Regions from separate parts of the Neobacillus sp. SAB-20_R2A genome, predicted to be linked through region 2. Evidence: a T-box and tRNA genes for the amino acid it is inferred to sense, from the RefSeq annotation. Region 2 holds a T-box; the other holds one or more tRNA genes.
The links. A T-box is a leader RNA that pairs with one kind of tRNA and senses whether it is charged. The one in region 2 lies ahead of leuS (leucine--tRNA ligase), so its partner is inferred to be a tRNA-Leu.
Positions count from the first base shown of each region.

Region 1 (9,976 bases), 1.7 Mb from region 2:
CATTTGATAACATCATGATGAAAGATATTGCAGGCGATGTATTTAATATTAACTCTAACTATACATCTAACGGCACTCCACTGCCATTCACTGGTGTAATCGATGAAACGACACCTTACATTAAAAATATTACGATCAAAAATATTACCGCTGAGGGTGCTCAAGAAGCTTCCTTCTTCCAGGGACTATATGAAAGCCCTGTTGATGGCCTAACATTGGAGAACGTCACCGTGCATGCTGACAAACCATTGTATTTCCAATATGTAAGAAACATTACAATGAAGAATGTCAACATCAATAACGGTATTATGTTCCAGCCTAACAGCATATACCAAAATCTCACAGTTGATGGAGAAAAACTTCTAGATACCGACTGGCCAGTAACACCACCAAAAAATTAAGGAATATGTAAAAATACTAGCATCAGTAGAAACTACTGATGCTTTTTTTTGATGATACAGCTCCCTCTCCCCCCTTCTATCTTTTTCGAATAATTCATTCCGCCTGTTTATAACCACTTGTATATATATTGAATCTTTATAGTTTTTGGATAGATATTCCTATGTTTCGTAATATTGGTTGGATTGTGACACCAAACTAGGCATCATGTCACAATTGATTATTTTCTGACATTTTGTTCATCAAACTAAAAAGAAATGTAACGCTATCGTTCTGTAAATTAAATACCATCCAATGGTAGAGTAATATAAAGCAAAAATTCAGGAGGTAGCACAGATGAAAAAAACATACATAAAATCACTAATTGTAGCTTGTGTAGCAGCAAGTTCATTTATTGGAATAAGTAAAAATGCCGAGGCTATTTCCGAAGATCGAGCCGTAACAGAAAATAGCTCCATAAACCTTGAGCAAAAATATGGTGGTATTGCCGAGAATGGTCAGCAAGACAAACCTAGCAAATACAATCAAATTAATACAGAAGAAATCAAGCAAAAGCCGGAAAAACAAGTAGAAGTAACCCTTCACTCAACAAAACCGGAAATTGGGATTACGAGGCAGATGCCACCTGAAAAAGCACCGGAAACACCGGCCATTTCCATTTCCAATAACGAAAAAGACTTATTTGCCAGATTAGTAGAGGCCGAAGCAAAAGGTGAACCCTATCAAGGAAAAGTAGCCGTTGCCACCGTTGTATTAAATCGAGTGGAATCACCACGTTTCCCTAAGACGGTGACAGGCGTTATTAATCAGGTAGTTGGACATGCCTATGCCTTTTCTCCTGTTCAAAATGGCGAGATTAGGAAGCCAGCATCAGATGAGTCCAGAAGAGCAGTCGAAGAGGCATTGACGAGAAAGGATCGGTTGAGTGATTCCATTTATTTTTATAACCCAGCCATTGCCACGGATAAATGGATTCGTACTCGTTCAGTCGTTAGGACAATTGGCCATCATGTATTCGCAAAATAAGATAAAAATGCTAGTCGTTGAATCCACCTAATCGTTAATAAACTTTAGGGTGGATTTTTCACATCATTATACCTGTTTTATACCCAACTATTATTAAAAAAAGTTAACAGTCTTTTTACAAATTGATTAACCTCCCTAGTTTCGACAAATTTTAAAAAATCCCCTGCTATAATGACATTGTATTGAAGAAATTGAAACCAAAGCCCGAATTAAAGGAGTAGGAATCATGGCAGAGATTTTAGTTGGTTTAGGTACATATCTATCAGTTTTTCTTGCACTAGGATGGCTAATTTCATTCGCTTTTAACCTATTTATAAAATAACATCGGGCTATTACAGTATAATTTACAAATGTATTTAATAGAGGTGAAATGAATGACGGAAATATATTCACCTAGTGATGTACAGAAATTATTTGAAATAGATGCCAGTACTTTAAGGAAGTACGCCACTCTCCTCGAAGGGCATGGGTATCATGTTCACCGAAATAATCGAGGACATAGAGTTTATTTTGAGAAGGATGTTCATACATTCCGCAAATTAATGGAATTCAGCAAACATGAGGGTATGACAATGGAAAAGTCTGCTGAAGCAGTATTGAAATTGGTTTCTGAAAAAAATAACAGATGCTCTGTTACGGAAGAAGAACCCATACAAATTACTAGCGACCAAGTTGTGGAGCACAATTGTAACCATGAAGAATTAATGGAACGCATAGAACATTTAGAGCAAATAAACTTGGATTTAATCAAGCTCTTGAAGGAAAAGGCTGTACGGGAAGCTTACCAAGAGGAAAAGATTAATCAAATTTTAAGGCATGTAGAACGTATAGATCATCTGGAGTCTGACCGTATTAGAAACATAGAAGAGGAAACAAGAATGCAAATTGCTGCTGCCAGTCATAAGAAATGGTGGAATTGGTTTATATTCAAAAAAAGCTAAACCTGAAATGGCCCCCTTGAGTTGGACTAATAATCCAGCTTAGGGGGTTTTTTATGGTTAAGTTTTCATAGGAATTTAGAGCAAAAAGTTGTTTTAAAGTATTTGTTTGTTTAATTTCTAATAAGCTTAAATCTCCTTATCATATAATAAAGAAAGAAGCATGTTCATTTATAATTTAAGCTAGTAGAATGTGGGTTAGCTTTTTTAATACAGGTACTATTTATATAGAAGGAAAATACAATAATTTTTGAACGTTCATTTTAACTAGGTTTTAGATTTGTTATCTCTTTATTTGTTTTTTTAAATTTATTTCTTATAAAAACCCAAATGCTTAATACGGGTAAATAAGTAAAAAGAAAAATAGAACTAAATAAAAGTAGTATGGACTCCACTTTGTTGACCTCTAAAGTATCATTACAGAGTGAAACAATAATTTGCACAAGTATGACTGAAACCCAAATGGTTATATTCGGCTTTATTCCAATAGACTCTTTAAGAATTCGCACTCCCCCCCAAACTGCTAAACAGCATGTAGGTAAAAAGACCAAAAGCCAAGTAAAAATATAAACATATTCAAACCTTTCAATAAACGGGAAACGAATTATTTTCGTCATAATTAAAGTTGGCCAAACTGTATGTAAAAGTTGCCCATGGCTAAAGTAAACAAATGTAAATATGGCTACTAGAACATATAACAAGGTCGAGTAACCTATACCCAAGTGAAACCACTTTTGAGAATTAAAGTTATCTTTGATATATGGATAATAAATAAGCAAGAATTCCGGACCAAGAAAACTTAGCATACATTCCTTCCCGGAAACAAAATAATCATGGATCCCATGATTAAATAGCGGTAATAAGTTTAACCAATTAGCGTACTTAATTGGATAATACAATGAAAGGATTAAAAAGCTTGGTAAGATTACTCCCCAAAAGCATATTCCGGTAATAACTCGAAACCCGCCTTTAACGATATTAACAATTACAATTAAAAGAATGAAAGATAATATTCATATTGGAGTACTTGGAAAAACCCATGTCATTAACACCTCTAAGTAGGACCTGATGACAATAGATACGATTAATATACAGTAACTAAATAGAAGGAGATTTAATATATTCCCCACCCATCTGCCAAACAATTCTTTTTGTAGCGACATGATATCTCCGTTTCTGGCATGCTTTAATAAAAAATATATTAACACACCAACAAAATGAAAAGCCGCTCCCATCAAAAGGATTGACACCCATGCATCTTGTTCCGCACCTCTAAATATCTTGCCTTGAAATCCAAGTAAACCTACACCCGTTTGTGCCCCATGGATAAGAAAAAATAAAAAAAAGGGAGAGACTGTTAAACTTTCCTTTAATTCCTTGCCCATAATCCTCCACCTTACTCCCCAATACCTGCCCGAGTTAATTCGATATTTAGGTCAATATCATATTGAACATTCGGATATATTTTTTCATAAAATTCTTTTTCATCCCAATCTCTAGTTTTGGCCCTTACCAAATCACCTATACCAAGTGGATCTACTTTATTGGCAGTCAGTTTATAAAGAAGTTTTTTACATTCTTTTTCTACTTGTTCTTCTAGTTGTTTTTTTAACATATATTTATTTTGATCTGCCCTTAGGTCTAACCAAGTAGGATAGTCTTTCACCATACCTTGTAACTCCATATGAAAATGAATCTTTGGTATTGATGAATTTCTATCAAATCTTTTTCTAATCTCACCATATAAAACAGTAAAGACAATTGATCCTTTTCTTTCTTCCTTCTTTACGTCAAATATACTTTCTCCACTTATCTTCCTCCCTTTTAATATTTTATATAAGAACGTTTCTTTTTTATCGATGGTTGTTATTAACTTATCGTTTTTAAATATCGCTAATCCGCCAGTGGTTATTTTACCAACGGAGTTTACTTTTAAGATTGGTATGGCATTATCTCTTCCTTCGCCGTAATAATCAAATAAAAAACTATGCATATTCGGAAGAGGTAACTCACCCTTTTCATATCTATGCTCAATTAATTTAACGATATGGTCACTACTGTTACTTTTACTGTTCTTTAATAACTCACCTGATTGACCTTCGGAGACAGCCACATACATATTGCTTCCTACCAGCGGGTCTCTGCAAATAGTTTTTACAAAATAAGCGATACCATCTTCGGCTAATTCTTTACCAAATAACAATAAACTCAATTTTCCTATTTCAACCGGCTTCGAAGACTGCTCATCCATCTCTTCCAGTATTGTCCTTGTATTCCTTCCATTTCCCACTAAGGTTGTAACTTCCCCCTTCTCCTCTTCTTTTGTATAGTCAGTATAAAGAATGGTTCCAATATAATGATCTTTTCCTTTATCTAATCCTAAAACAGAAGGAATTTGGATATCATCAATGGTCTTATTATTAGGATAATTACAGGCAGTCAAAGTTAATAAAGCAGCTAAGAAAGTAATGATAAATTTCAAATTAGGCCCATTCATTAGAATCATCCTTATTTTCTTTAGGATTATATCTAACAAGCGAAAGAGGTCTTAAAAACCGGCTTCGATTTGTAGTGTACTTGTATGATGTTCGAATAAAACTATCTTTAAAGCTATTCCTTCTAAAAGGATAAAGAGGAACCATATAAGGGTTCCCTAAAGACGTTAATTTTAATAGGTGACTAAGCAGAAAAACAACTCCAATTGCTATGCCAAATCCGCCTAAAAAAGCAGCTAAAATAATGAAAGGGAATCTCAGAAGACGAATTGCGTTAGACATTTTATATATTGGCGTTGTAAATGAAGCCAGAGCGGATAATGAGACAATAATCAGCAAGATATTACTTGTTAAAGCTGCTTCAACAGAAGCTTGTCCAATGACAATACCACCTACGATCCCTAACGTCTGTCCTATCTTCGTAGGGAGCCTGGCTCCTGCCTCACGTAATAGTTCAATAGTTATTTCCAGGAATATTGCTTCCAATACCGGAGGAAACGGAACATGTGCCCTTGAACTTATTAATGGTTGAAGTAAATCTCCTGGTATCACCTCATAGTGAAATGTCAGTATGGCAACATATATCGAACTAGAAAACATGGAAAAAATAACCCCTAAAATTCTGATAATCCTAAAAAAAGAACCTAATATCCAAGACAGATAATAATCTTCTGGAGATATAAAAAAATCCAACAAAGTAGATGGGCCTGTCACGATATAGGGTGAACCGTTAGCAAATATAGCAATTTGCCCTGATATCATGGCATAAACAACTCGATCTATTCTTTCAGTTGATAAAAATATCGGAAAAGGAGTGTTTGAGTTATCGGAAAAAATCTGTTCAATTTGTGAGCTATCAAAAATGACATCAAAATCAATATCCTTTATACGTTGCTTGACTGTCTGGATATACTGCGGGTTTGTTACCCCCTCAATATAGGCAATCGCTATTTCTGTTTTAGATAGAGAACCGAGTTTTATTTCTTCAAAAACTAATTCCGGAACAGCAATTTTTTTCCTTAATAAATGAATATTGACATTGATGTTTTCGATAAACCCAACTTTGGGACCTATCACACTAAATTCATTCTCGGTTTCATTATTTTTTCTATACCCAAGTTCCTCATTTTGAATATCTATCACAAGTAACTCTTTAAAATCTCTAAATTGAACAGTGACAAAACCTTTAATTAGCTTTTTTTCAATGTCATTGGGGTCTTCAGAATATTGAATCCCTTCAAAAGGAATTAATTGTTCCAATTCTTGGAGTGACTTGACTTTTTTACCGTTCTCCTTAAATACTGGAAGCAAAAACTCTTTAATCGCTTTACCATCTATCATGGACTTATAATAACTGATAATAAGGGAATCCTCCCGCTTAAAGGGGGAAAATTGAAAAAAATCACTTGACTTTTTTGCCTGCTGAAAAACATCTTCAATGGACTTTATTTCAGTTTTTTTTTTATTTTTATCTTTGCGATTTGAGTTTTTAAAAGGCATATCTTCTCACCAACTATTTTTTATGAATTAGCCTAAGTTAGTATAAACAGTGTAATCATCATAGGCTTATTTTGCCAACGTATGTAGTTTCAATGCATGGCTTATTAAGCCATAATAAAAAATACTAATAGTATAATTGAACATTTGGATAACCAAGATGAGGAATGAATTAATTTAATAGAAGAGGAAACAAGAAAGGCAATCACTGCCGCTAATTAAAAGAGATGATAGAAATAGTTTCTAATTCAAAAAAACCGCTAAACTCAATAATTATTGAGTTTAGCGGTTTCTATTTCTGGACTATGTAATAGCCCACACAATTTCACTAATGATGGCTGCTGCGTTCCCGCCCTGACCCTTTCTTAGTGTCCTTGTTGGACTATGACTCCGCAGGTAGGACTCGAACCTACGACCGATCGGTTAACAGCCGATAGCTCTACCACTGAGCTACTGCGGAATAATAATTCTGGTGCGGGTGAAGGGAGTCGAACCCCCACGCCCGAAGGCGCCAGATCCTAAGTCTGGTGCGTCTGCCAATTCCGCCACACCCGCATGATGTTAATATATTATACCATTTGTGCTAAACCTGCAAGATTTTTCTGGCAGAGAAGAAGGGATTTGAACCCTCGCGCCGGTTACCCGACCTACACCCTTAGCAGGGGCGCCTCTTCAGCCGCTTGAGTACTTCTCTGTAGTAATAACTTACAAAACAAATATATCATCTTTTGAAATTGGGAGCTAGCTGTAAATTTTGGTAATCTAAAACAGAAAGCTCCACTGGTGTGAGGACGTTTGTCTAGTAAAATTCACTCTGGGAGTCCTCATAGCCCCAACATAAGAAAAATTATCTCAAATATTCACACTTACCCTGTCCTCATGACTCCGCAAAATGACCACTGTAAAATTGGTTATTCTAAAATAGCTAGAAAATGTTCTCTTACAAGTGGAATCACCTTTTCCGGAACCTGAACATGAATAAAATGCCCCGCACCAGGAATGATATGTACCGCTGCGTGCGGGAATTGCTGGTCACGCGTCTGATAAGCAAAATCGGTTGAAATGTAAGGATCATGTTCACCCCAAAGAATCGTAACAGGGGACTTTATAGCAGCAAGATTCAAATACGGTTCCGTTAATTGTTGATTGGCAGAACGGTATAATTCTAAAATGACATTCCTTTTCTCAGCAGTCTCAAAAATGGCGAAAAAGTCTTCCAAGATCCCTTCATCTACAGACGGAATCTCCTTTATCATACCTGCCATCCATGAATCCTTATTGGCCATGGCTTCCATTACTTTTTCACCATAACCAGGCGTTCTCCATTTTTGGGCTAGTGGGTGCCACGTATATCCTGGCAACAATACTGTGTCGGTTATAATCAAGCTTTCCACTTTATCCGGATTGTCACACGCCCATCTTAATCCGATCATTCCACCCCAGTCATGGACAACGAGATGGATTTTTTCTAATTCTAATGCTTCCATGAAATCATTGATAAAAGCAACATAGTTTTCCCAAGTAGACTCGTATGGAAAACGGTCACTCTGACCAAATCCCGGAAGGTCCGGTGCAATCGCCCGAAAACCTAATGCAGCAATTTCAGGGATGATGTGTTTCCAAAGCATGCTGGACTCTGGGACTCCATGAATAAGCAAAACTGGCGGGTCAGTTTTGGCACCTTCATCAATATAGGAAAGCTTTTGATAATTTATGGTTAGTGTTTTTTTCGTATTCATTCTGGACCTCCAATTGTTTCTAATGTAAAGATTTTATATTCTCACAATAATTCGACAAAAAGAGGTAAAATCCTTTCTTTTCCATTTAAAAAAGAAGGATGCCTCAACTTTATTAGACATCCTTCTCTTCAAGATATAATTGGTCTTTCCTTGTGATTACAACAGATCTATTTCCCACAGCATTTTTTATATTTTTTCCCGCTTCCGCATGGACAGGGATCGTTTCGGCCAACTTTCGTTTCAATCCGAACGGGGGCGGGTTTACCTAACGTCCCTTCCCTGCCGTCATTTCTAAAGTCCATTTCTCTTTCAAGGGCAGCTTTTCTCCAAAATTCCAATTCAGGATGGTGCTCCCCCAAAATAGAATAGTAACTATAAACCGTCTGCTCAATATCCACTATGTTTGAAGTATACTCGTTTTTCATATGGCGGCTAATTTCGGGCAGTGCCTCTCTAGAGAAATGATGACAAATGGATTCGATAAGGATATCTTGATCACCAATTTCTTCAGCCGCAGCGTAGGCCTCTCTTAAGACCTGAATGGCGAAGTCTGTTTTAATATTCTCTACAACGGAGGCTGCAAAAATAACCGAATCTTCTCTATATAAATACGGCGCGACTTCCTTCACCACATCATCTGATTGAAACTGAATTAACGCAGCAGAGACCTCTTCCAGCAAAACATCTTCATCTCGTCCCAACATGCTTGCCAGCATCGGTATATATTTTTCTATTTTTAACAAGCCAATCATATAAATCGTTAGAATTCCATGATAAGAAAACCATTGTTCTTCCAATTCCTCGCGAATTATAATGTCGATTTCCTGTTCCGTCACCCAGCCATTTTTCACTATGCAGGCAGCTAGAATTTTGCCCTTTATGTATAAATCGTTCTGATATGGATTTGCATGGTCAAGATCACTTAAGATGCCTCCATATTCCATATAAACTTCTTCTTCCGTCCCATTTGCAGTTAACTCATAAATGGCCCACATATCCTTGGGGATATATTTTTCCAAGGATTCCCTATATGTAAGAGCAAGTTCAGGTTCAATTTTCAAAAGCAGGTTAATTGCTAAATGAACCTTGGACTTGTCCATGCTGGGAATATTTTCAATCAAGACCTTGACTGCCTCTTCATTAATCGTCTGATGATCTACATAGATGAGAATATAAGATTGCTTTTCCTTATTTCTAAAAGCTTCTTTCAGTAATTCTACTGTCCATTCTTCAGGGAACAATGGATAATCGTGCAGTGCATGTAGGACCGTTTCCTGAATTAAAATATCGTCACTAATTAAATGTGGTTTTATTTTTTCTAAAAATGTCATGCTAAACTCCCTCTGAGTTTGTTTTTTTCTAACAACTAGGTAAATGAAATTTACGCAAAGCTTTTCCCATTTAAATAATAATCTGACTCAGAAAACACTCTAAAGGCGATTTCTACATCTGGAATTCCCAGACTATGTAAATGCTCGGTTGTGATGGCAGCAAATTCATCTTGAACTTTTTGGCCCCGATCGAACCACTTCACTTCAATAAATGGAAACCCTGGCACTTCTTCTCCATTAAAAACAAAAATCGAATCCACAATTTCAAAAGTGAAATTATCTGTTTCACACTCACAAAGTTCAGCCAATTCCTCTACCAAAGGTGTACTAATTTTTTTGACTTGCTCTACACTTACTCCTTTAAAAATTAATTGCGGCACTTTTAATTCCCTCCATAAAAAAGTTAATATCCAGAAGATCTTTCCGATATTTTACCATAAAAAAATCCTTGATGAACCTATTTGATTTTTTCTAAACGCACCTGCCATCCGCTCACGAATAAGATAAGTGAAAAAGGGCGGAGAGAAATGCCAATTATATTACCCGTAGAT
Region 1 is NZ_CP145895.1:3,059,313-3,069,288, forward strand. Features, by position in the region: gene V5M37_RS14905 (glycosyl hydrolase family 28 protein) at 1-401, shown strand, start outside; gene V5M37_RS14910 (cell wall hydrolase) at 736-1,425, shown strand; gene V5M37_RS14915 (MerR family transcriptional regulator) at 1,800-2,366, shown strand; partial or broken gene V5M37_RS14920 (GerAB/ArcD/ProY family transporter) at 2,627-3,748, opposite strand; gene V5M37_RS14925 (Ger(x)C family spore germination protein) at 3,760-4,860, opposite strand; gene V5M37_RS14930 (spore germination protein) at 4,847-6,358, opposite strand; RNA gene ffs (signal recognition particle sRNA small type) at 6,660-6,744, opposite strand; tRNA gene V5M37_RS14940 (tRNA-Asn) at 6,744-6,815, opposite strand; tRNA gene V5M37_RS14945 (tRNA-Leu) at 6,826-6,910, opposite strand; tRNA gene V5M37_RS14950 (tRNA-Ser) at 6,959-7,049, opposite strand; gene V5M37_RS14955 (alpha/beta fold hydrolase) at 7,267-8,094, opposite strand; gene V5M37_RS14960 (YecA family protein) at 8,262-9,425, opposite strand; gene V5M37_RS14965 (DUF1904 family protein) at 9,476-9,805, opposite strand; partial or broken gene V5M37_RS14970 (DUF3298 domain-containing protein) at 9,953-9,976, shown strand, end outside.
Region 1: it has a tRNA-Leu gene. The T-box ahead of leuS (leucine--tRNA ligase) is inferred to sense a tRNA for this amino acid. The anticodon was not compared.

Region 2 (9,976 bases):
CTGCCGTTGCAATACTGATAAAAATGGTATATGGGACATACGAAAATTGGTAAAGAACTGTCCCTTCCCGGCCAACTATTTGAAAGAATGGAATAACATAAATAAGTCCGAGAATTTTTGAAAGAATCGTTCCAACCGTTAATATAAAGGTTCCTCTTAATAGCTTAGATTGCATAGAATCCCTTCCTGCTTGCAGAAATACGTGCGCATTCGTTTAGAAAAAAATTCGACTTTTTTTGCACACTATTGATAGTTTACAACTTCTTCTCCCTCGATGCTACTCACAACCAAAGCAAATTTATGAAAAGTCGTTTATTTTCCTTATGTTATGCTTATAATGAAGTGAATATATTTTAAGTTGGTGTATATATGGAATTTGATTGTATAGTCATAGGCGGCGGGCCATCCGGACTAATGGCAGCCATCGCCGCAGGGGAAAAAGGCGCTAAGGTGCTGTTAATTGATAAAGGGGACAAGCTTGGCCGAAAGCTGGCCATTTCCGGAGGCGGCCGCTGCAATGTCACAAACCGCCTGCCTGTTGAAGAAATTATTAAGCATATTCCCGGAAACGGCAAGTTTTTATATAGTGCCTTTTCGATATTTAATAATGAAGATATCATTGGTTTCTTTGAAGGGTTGGGAATTACCTTAAAGGAAGAAGACCATGGGCGGATGTTTCCGGTAACAGACAAAGCCCAATCAGTCGTCGATGCACTGTTATCTCAATTAGAAAAATTACAGGTCAAAATTTTTAAAAATTGCGCTGTCGCCGAGGTCTTATATGAAAACGGACAAACCGCGGGAGTCCTGTTAAGGGACGGACAAACGATTGCCGCGAAATCGGTTGTAATTGCAGTCGGGGGCAAATCCGTTCCGCATACAGGGTCAACCGGGGATGGCTATGCCTGGGCAGAGAAAGCTGGCCATAATATTACAGATTTGTTCCCTACCGAAGTGCCAGTAACTTCCGCTGAGTCTTTTATTAAAAATAAAACTCTTCAAGGTTTGTCACTCCGGGATATTGAATTAAGTGTATTGAACCCAAAAGGGAAACCCTTGATTTCCCACCGCATGGACATGATTTTTACCCATTTCGGAATCAGCGGGCCGGCCGTTCTGCGCTGCAGCCAGTTTATTGTCAAGGCGATGAAAAAGTGGAATTTAACACAGGTAACAATGAGTCTTGATGCTCTCCCTGACCGCAACGAGGAAGAGATTTTTCAAGAGATGATGAAGCTTGTAAAAGCCGAACCGAAAAAAAGCATCAAAAATACGTTTAAAGGACTATTGCCTGAACGGTACCTGTTATTTCTGCTCGAACAAAACGAGATTGATACTTCGGCACAGGGCGGAACGATTGCGCATGAAAAAATCCGCAGTTTCGCTAAGAACTGTAAGCAGTTCGAATTTAAAGTGAATGGAACGCTCTCAATCGAAAAGGCATTTGTCACCGGCGGCGGGGTCTCTGTCAAACAAATAGACCCAAAAACAATGGGATCGAAACTTATGGATGGTTTATATTTTTGCGGAGAAATCCTTGATATCCACGGATATACAGGTGGATATAATATTACCTCTGCACTTGTGACCGGGAGACTAGCAGGGACCAACGCTGCCCTCTCTGCCAAAAAACAATGGGCCTGATTCTTTATATCAGGCCCGGTAAATAATCATCGCCGAAAAACAATAAATCTGATCTTCCTCCTCATCTTCCTGAAATGCCGCAACATTATATTTAATATCCAAGAGACTCTTATCATCCAAACCTCTTAAAAAGCTATTCATTTCTTTCTCCAAATCCTTCTCATGCTCGCGGTCAAACAGCTTTACCTGAATCATTGGGCTCTCCCTTTCTTTTTTTCTATCATTATGACCATTTTTTCAAAATTTTAAAAATTAACTTCCGCTAAAAATTAAGATGAAGTTAAGGTTAAGCCTATACACTTCTTTTTGTAGGTTGTTAGTTCAGAAAGGAGAGATTCACTTGGATAAAAAACAAAAGATCTCCTGGGGAGTTAGCTTTGGGAGTATAGCATTAGTAGCAGGAATGATGTCATATCTAGGATTTTCCAACGGCGGCAATTCATTTACCGCGAATCAGGGGGCTGCCTTGCTGCAGCAGAATGGGTCTGGAAACCAGCCACAGCAATTTGGAACCCAATCTGGGCAGGGAGAGGACAGCTTTGGCTCCCAATCCCAAGATGGGCAAGGAAGCTTTGGATTCCGGCATGGCCATGACCATTTTGGCGGGGATTATTCCGGACAAACAAACGGAGATAATGGCTCCTTTGACTCCAGCAGTGGGTTCTCTCAAGATGACAACGGGCAAAATCAATTTTCAAATAGCGACTCTGGATTTGGACATCATGGGAGCTTTGACACGACGACAGGTGGCACCTGATGTTTTACTATCAATTTAACTCGATGAGTACTACCGTTAAAATTGCCTTTAGCTATGAAATTTCTAACCATGATTTGAGCTTAATCTATCAGCTGTTTGAATTAATTGAAAAAACCTGCAGCCGCTTTAGAAGCGATAGTGAGTTGTCCCTTTTAAACAGGCAAATTGAAAAGGAGGCCATTGTCTCACATGAAATGTTTTCGATTTTAACGGAAGCGGATAAATTTTTCTGGGAGTCAAACGGAATCTTCAATCCAGGAATTTTATCTGCTCTTGAAACAAGTGGATATAATCAATCTATTGAATTTGTCAGAGGTCAAAATATGGACCTGCCTCTAGATGCTGTTGGGGTAACATCCCAGCCATTTAAGTTAAACCGGGGCCGGCAGGCAGTTACGCTGCACACGAAAATCGACCTTGGCGGCATTGCCAAGGGATGGGTGATTGACTGTGCCGCTGAAATGCTCGAAAAATATGGCTATGGATTCATCAATGTTGGGGGCGACATGCGAATTTTTGGAACACTGCCCCGACCGCTTAACATCGGGATTGAACATCCAATGAATCTATCGAATATGATTTCATCAGTTCAGGTTCAGGCAGGGGCTGTTGCCACATCCACTTCGGCAAAGCGAAAGTGGTTTGTAAATGGAGAATTAAAGCACCATTTAATTGATACGAGAACAGGTCATTCATCCGAAAGTTCCATTATTTCCGCCACTATCACCGCCCCGACTGCTATAGAAGCGGATGTTTGGGCTAAAATCATCCTTTTAATTGGGGAAAAGGACGGACCGGGAAAGGTTTTGGAAAAAGGACTTGGAGCCGTTTTAATCAATCAAAACTGCGGCATCTGGAAAGGAGGAAATTTATTTGGAAATGTTTGAGTGGTACCTAATACGTACGACAGGAATTATTGCCTATGTATTGCTTTACTTGTCTGTCATGATTGGTCTTTACACACAAGTACAAAAAAAACGAAAACAAAAAATTGCTGTACCTTTAATCTGGCATGAGTCGTTGTCGAACTGGGCTTTTATCCTTACTTTAGGACATGTCGTCATTACACTTATTGATCAGTATATGTCATTTCAGTGGTTCGAAGTGCTGATTCCATTTCAAACAGACTATCAGCCAATCCCAATGGCACTAGGCATACTTGCCCTCTACTTCTTGATTTTAACCATAGTAACATCAAAGGTCCGGAAAGCAATCGGCTATCAGGCTTTCCGGAAAGTACATGCTTTAAACCCTATTCTATATATTTTTACAACCATGCATGGACTTATGATGGGTTCAGATTTTCAAGGGATTATTGTAGCAGCTGTAAACCTTCTTCCATTTATGTTTTTGGGGATTTTGCTATTAAAGGGGAAAAAGGAACTTGATGCTTCACACTTATAAAAAAACCGATTCCAAATTCGAATAACGGGTTTACTTTAGAGGTGATTTTTTTGAGACATAAGAAGTCTTATCCTTAATTGAGTAACTAGTGATAATAAAATAAGCGAAGATTTTTCCGCTAAATGGAGAATAGGGCTCATTCCGGCGTAAATAAGGGAAGGTTTTTCGCTTAAACAAAGCAAAATCCCCAATACTGAAGTTTTTTGAGTCAATAGGGGAAATTTCTACGCCTATTTAAGTTATTCTTAATCTTATTTGCTAATTAAGGGAAATTTCTCCTCTTATTTATCAAACTCTGTCTAATAAACTTGTACAACTTACGGTTGCTTTTGTCAGATAAATAAAAATAAGGCTTAGAGATATTTTCATCTCAAAGCCTTATGGACTGTGCAATATACTGTGATTTGTGTTGTGAAAAATTATGTGATTTGTGGTTAGGGTTGTGATTTACCGTTTTGCACCTCACAAGTAAACCTGTTAAAATTGGAATCGGTTATTCTGTTTCACCCGTCCACTCAAGCATGCCGCCCACCATGTTGCGAACCTTATATCCTTGCTCCTGCAGGTAATGGCAGACATTACCGCTGCGGCCGCTGGAACGGCAGATAAATATATATTCTTTGTCTTTATCAAAATAATCGAGATGAACCGGGATATCGCCCATTTTGATATGCATGGCACCTGGAATCATGCCCATAGCAACCTCGTGGTCTTCCCTGACATCCACCATTTCAGGTTTTTCTCCTGCTTCAAGCTTCTTTTTCAATTCCTCAGTAGTGATTGTTTTGATTTCTTCCATTTTATCCATCCCCTTCAAAAGAGGCTGCCCCAAGGACAGCCTCCTATAATATTAGTTAGCGACAATGTTTACAAGTTTTCCTGGAACAGTGATCACTTTGCGAACAGTTTTCCCTTCGATTTGTTCCTTAACCCGGTCATCATCCATTGCAATTCCTTCAAGTGCTTCTTTACTTGCATCAGTCGGAACCAATAGCTTCGCTTTTACTTTGCCGTTGACCTGAATCACGATTTCAACTTCGTTATCGACTAGCTTTGCTTCATCATATGCAGGCCAAGCTTCATAGGAAATTGTATCATTATGCCCTAGTTTTTCCCAAAGTTCCTCAGCGATATGCGGTGCCACTGGTGAAAGAAGCTTAACAAAGCCTTCGATGAAATGCTTTGGAAGAACAGTTGCTTTATAAGCTTCATTAATGAATACCATCATCTGAGAAATGGCAGTGTTGAAGCGCATTCCTTCGTAATCCTCAGTTACTTTCTTTACGGTTTGATGGTAGGCTTTTTCCAGATTGGAAGCTTCTTCGTTCGGCTGAATTTTTGGATTCAATTCACCGTTTTCCTCCACCAGCAAACGCCAGATACGGTCGAGGAAGCGGCGGGATCCATCTAAGCCGTTTGTGGACCAAGCGATTGAAGCATCAAGCGGTCCCATAAACATTTCGTATAGGCGCAGCGTATCTGCACCGTGGGTATTGACGATGTCATCCGGATTGACGACGTTGCCTTTTGATTTACTCATTTTCTCATTGTTTTCACCAAGAATCATTCCTTGGTTAAACAGCTTTTGGAATGGTTCCTTGGTAGACACAACGCCGATATCATACAAGAATTTATGCCAGAAACGTGAATATAGCAAATGAAGTACGGCATGCTCGGCACCGCCAACATAAATATCAACTGGAAGCCATTGCTTTAATTTTTCCGGTGAAGCTAAAGCTTCCTTATTGTTCGGATCAATATAGCGCAAGAAGTACCAGCAGCTGCCAGCCCACTGCGGCATCGTGTTGGTTTCACGGCGGCCCTTTTTGCCTGTAACAGGGTCAACCACATTTACCCAATCCTTAATATTGGCTAGCGGTGATTCACCTGTCCCGGACGGTCTGATTTCGGTTGTTTTTGGCAGCATTAATGGAAGCTCTTCTTCAGGTACGGCTGTCATGGTGCCGTCTTCCCATTGAATAATTGGAATCGGTTCACCCCAATAACGCTGGCGGCTAAACAGCCAGTCGCGGAGACGGAATGTTACCTTCTTCGTACCAATACCCTTTTCCTCAAGCCAGGAAATCATTTTTTTAATCGCATCTACTTTGTTTAGACCATTTAAGAAATCGGAATTGACGTGTTCGCCATCGCCGGTATAGGCTTCTTTCTCGACATCGCCGCCGGCAACAACTTCCTTAATTGGCAGTTCAAATTTTCTCGCAAATTCATAGTCGCGTTCATCGTGTGCAGGAACGGCCATAATTGCTCCAGTACCATAGCTGACTAATACATAGTCGGCAATCCAAATTGGCATTTTCTCACCATTTGCAGGATTGATGGCGTATGCTCCAGTGAACACCCCATTTTTTTCTTTTGCAAGGTCTGTACGCTCGAGGTCACTCTTTGATTTTACTTTATCTAAATAAGCGTCAACCGCCTCCCGCTGCTCAGCTGTTGTAATTTTATCCACCAAAGCATGCTCTGGAGCAAGCACGGCATAAGTAGCACCAAATAATGTATCAGGGCGGGTCGTAAATACCGTGAAGGTTTCATTGTGTCCATCGATTTGAAATGTCACTTCCGCACCCTCGGAACGGCCAATCCAGTTCCGCTGCATTTCCTTCAAGCTTTCCGGCCAGTCCAGTTCTTCTAGATCTTCAAGTAGACGATCGGCATAAGCCGTAATTTTTAAAATCCACTGTCTCATTGGACGGCGTTCAACCGGATGGCCCCCGCGTTCACTTTTTCCATCAATGACTTCTTCGTTGGCTAAAACAGTTCCAAGCGCTGGACACCAGTTGACCGGTACTTCATCAACATAGGCGAGGCCTTTTTCCCATAGCTTCAAGAAAATCCATTGTGTCCATTTGTAGTACTCAGGGTCAGTCGTATTGACTTCGCGATCCCAGTCATAGGAAAAACCAAGAGATTTAATTTGTCTGCGAAATGTGTCAATGTTTTTCGCAGTAAATTCAGCAGGGTCATTGCCTGTATCTAGAGCGTATTGTTCAGCAGGCAGCCCGAATGCATCCCAGCCCATTGGGTGAAGAACATTATAGCCCTGCATCCGTTTCATCCGTGAAAGGATATCCGTTGCAGTATAACCTTCCGGATGCCCCACATGCAGTCCGGCCCCTGACGGATATGGGAACATATCTAAAGCGTAGAATTTCCGTTTGCCCGGATCTTCGCTTGTTTTAAATGTTTTTTCTTCTTCCCATTTCTTTTGCCACTTCTTTTCGATTTGTTGATGATCGAAACTCATATCTGTAATCCTCCTTAAAAAATAAAAAACCTCTCATCCCCAACAGGGACGAGAGGACTGTATGTATCTTCCCGCGGTACCACCCACATTAGTGCAATGCACTCGCTTCATTAATCCTTAACGCGGAAAACGGCAAACATTACTTTTCATTCATGCCTGCAACTCCTAGGCGAGTTCATGACCCTCCCGGTTGACTTGCACCTGCCGTCAACTCTCTAAATACGGGACTTAAATCACTACTACTCCTACTCACTGTTATTAAAATATAAATATAACGTAATTGTATTAAATTTTCTAACAGTATGCAAGTAAACTTGAGCCTATTTTCATGGTTGACAGGGATACTTGATTTTAAACATCAAAACCACAGTCAATCAGCTGTGGTTTTGGTTGCGGAAAGTATTTATAAAGCTTTTACAGTTACCTGCTCTTGCGTTTTCAAATGACGGTCATATATTAGCGTTGTAACAATCGCAATGATAAATAATCCGATTAAGATTGTGAATAAAGCAGACATGCTGTACAAATCAACAATGACGCCGCCAAGGAGCGGTCCAATCATTCTTCCGCCGGTTGCTGTACTGTTAACAATTCCTTGATAAAATCCTTCGCGGCCCTTAGGAGCAAGGGCGAAGGCTAAGGTTGGCACCGCCGGCCAAACGAACATTTCCCCAATTGTTAAAATAATCATTGCGGCTAGGAAGCCGGTAAAAGCCCCCGCATTTCCAGCAACTATAAATGATATGATAAAGATGGCGATTCCGATCAGAATTTGCACCTTAAGGGAAGCACTAAGATGTTTTAAAATACCATTTAAAACAGGCTGCCCCAATACGATTAATGCCCCGTTTATCGTCCAGAGCAGGCTATATTGTGTGAGGGTGATGTTGATTTCCTGCGTATAGGAAGCAATTGTTGTGGTCCACTGGACATACGCAACCCAGCATAGTAAATATCCCGTACTAATAATAAGTAAAGCTTGCAGGTTGGCTTTGCTTTTTATGGTTGGAGCAGTTTTGGTGTTAGTTTCACGCTTAGCTGAGTCAACCACAATTCCTTTATATCCGAAAACTGCGATAAATAAAAAGATTACATACATGATAGTATTAGCTAGGAAGATTAGCTGGAAGGAATAGTCGGCAACAATGCCTCCTAAAGCAGTACCAACAGCAACCCCGAGGTTTTGTGCAACATAGAGGGCATTAAAGGATTTCCGACCGCCTTCTCGCCAAACCGATCCTGCCATGGCATACATCGAAGGAAAAATAATACCTGTTCCAAAACCAACAATAGTTAAAAAGACAACGTAGGATGGCCAGCTATGCCAGATGGTTAATCCCACCAAGGCTAGAAGTGAAATTCCAATTCCCAGCAGAATCGATTTATAACCGCCTAGTTTATCATATAAATTTCCACCAAACAGATTTCCGATTACGGTGGCTCCTGCATTTAACATCAGGACGATTCCTGCTACCGATAGGGACTTACCTAAATAATCGTGAATATAGATTGTATTTAAAGGCCATAAAAAAGAAGAGCCTATTACATTCACTGCCATCCCAATGATTAAAAGCCATAAGGCACGTGGCATGAAAAACGCTCCTTTGATAAAAAATATTTCGATATCCATGGTATTTTAGCCCTTTTTTAGTAGAAGCGCAATCCTTTTTGATTATCATTTTTCGCATGGAAGAGATTATGAAAAAATTGTTTCGTTGAGGTTTTGTAAATGGAAAAAATCCCTCAACAATACGTTGAGAGATTTTGCTAAATTTATGAAGATTAATTATTTTCCTGGTGGAATTTCGATTTTACAGGCTGGCCGCCAGTTTGTTCATACTTCTTTTTAGCTTGTTTAATGATGTCTGCATCTTTTCCAAACTCAATGTCCTGATTGTTAATTCCGTTTCGCGTTTTTTGTTCAGGGTTTTGCTGTTTTGAACGTTTTTTCAAAACTGTTCTCCTCCTCGGGTCCCTTGTAAAATCAAACTATTTTGCAGCTGCTGAACCTGCAATCTCATTCTGTGCAGCTGTTCCCGCTGCTGCCCATTAGCGCTATGAGCCATCGTACAGATATCCTGATACGTCTGCTCAAGATTTTGCAGCGCCGTCGTATAATCATTATCATTGTAATGTTCCTGAAGACTGCTTTGCTTATACTGCTCCTCGGCGCAGCGAAGACAATCCTCCACCTGCTGCGTTAAGTTTTCCATTGATTCGCGAGTAGCCATGTAAGAACCCCCTTCTTGATATGGCCCGACCTAAAATCATTCAATTGAAGCGCACAGCTTCATTTCTTATTTTGTTCCTCATTCTTTTTCCTATTACACGATTGAATTGATAAATCCTGGCAGTGATAAATACAGTTGGATAAGCATTATCTTCATGATAAAATTTACTTTATGCTAAAAAATATAAAGGAGTTTTCCTGAATGCTTCAGACAAAACCTTTTCTATATGCAACTGATGATAAGCGTTACCATACATGGAACTATCACCTGCGCCAGCAATTTGGGCACAAGGTATTTAAAGTAGCCTTAGACGGCGGCTTTGACTGCCCGAACCGTGACGGTACCGTTGCCCACGGCGGCTGTACGTTTTGCAGCGCCGCAGGTTCAGGCGATTTTGCCGGAAACCGGATCGAAAGCTTGGAGAAACAATTCAACGATATAAAAACAAAAATGCACACGAAATGGAAAGACGGCAAATATATGGCCTACTTCCAAGCATTCACCAACACCCATGCTCCAGTCGAGGTTCTTCGTGAAAAATACGAAACGGTTCTTAAGCAGGAAGGAGTGGTAGGTTTGTCGATTGCCACCCGGCCTGACTGTCTTCCAGATGATGTTGTGGAATACTTGGCCGAACTAAATGAAAGAACTTATTTGTGGGTTGAGCTTGGC
Region 2 is NZ_CP145895.1:4,754,739-4,764,714, forward strand. Features, by position in the region: gene V5M37_RS23345 (putative polysaccharide biosynthesis protein) at 1-175, opposite strand, end outside; gene V5M37_RS23350 (NAD(P)/FAD-dependent oxidoreductase) at 370-1,644, shown strand; gene V5M37_RS23355 (sporulation protein Cse60) at 1,654-1,839, opposite strand; gene V5M37_RS23360 (hypothetical protein) at 1,985-2,401, shown strand; gene V5M37_RS23365 (FAD:protein FMN transferase) at 2,401-3,288, shown strand; gene V5M37_RS23370 (ferric reductase-like transmembrane domain-containing protein) at 3,281-3,805, shown strand; gene V5M37_RS23375 (rhodanese-like domain-containing protein) at 4,299-4,604, opposite strand; gene leuS (leucine--tRNA ligase) at 4,656-7,073, opposite strand; T-box leader at 7,115-7,335, opposite strand; gene V5M37_RS23385 (MDR family MFS transporter) at 7,477-8,664, opposite strand; gene V5M37_RS23390 (glycogen biosynthesis protein GlgD) at 8,856-9,026, opposite strand; gene V5M37_RS23395 (YtzC family protein) at 9,023-9,304, opposite strand; gene V5M37_RS23400 (TIGR01212 family radical SAM protein) at 9,506-9,976, shown strand, end outside.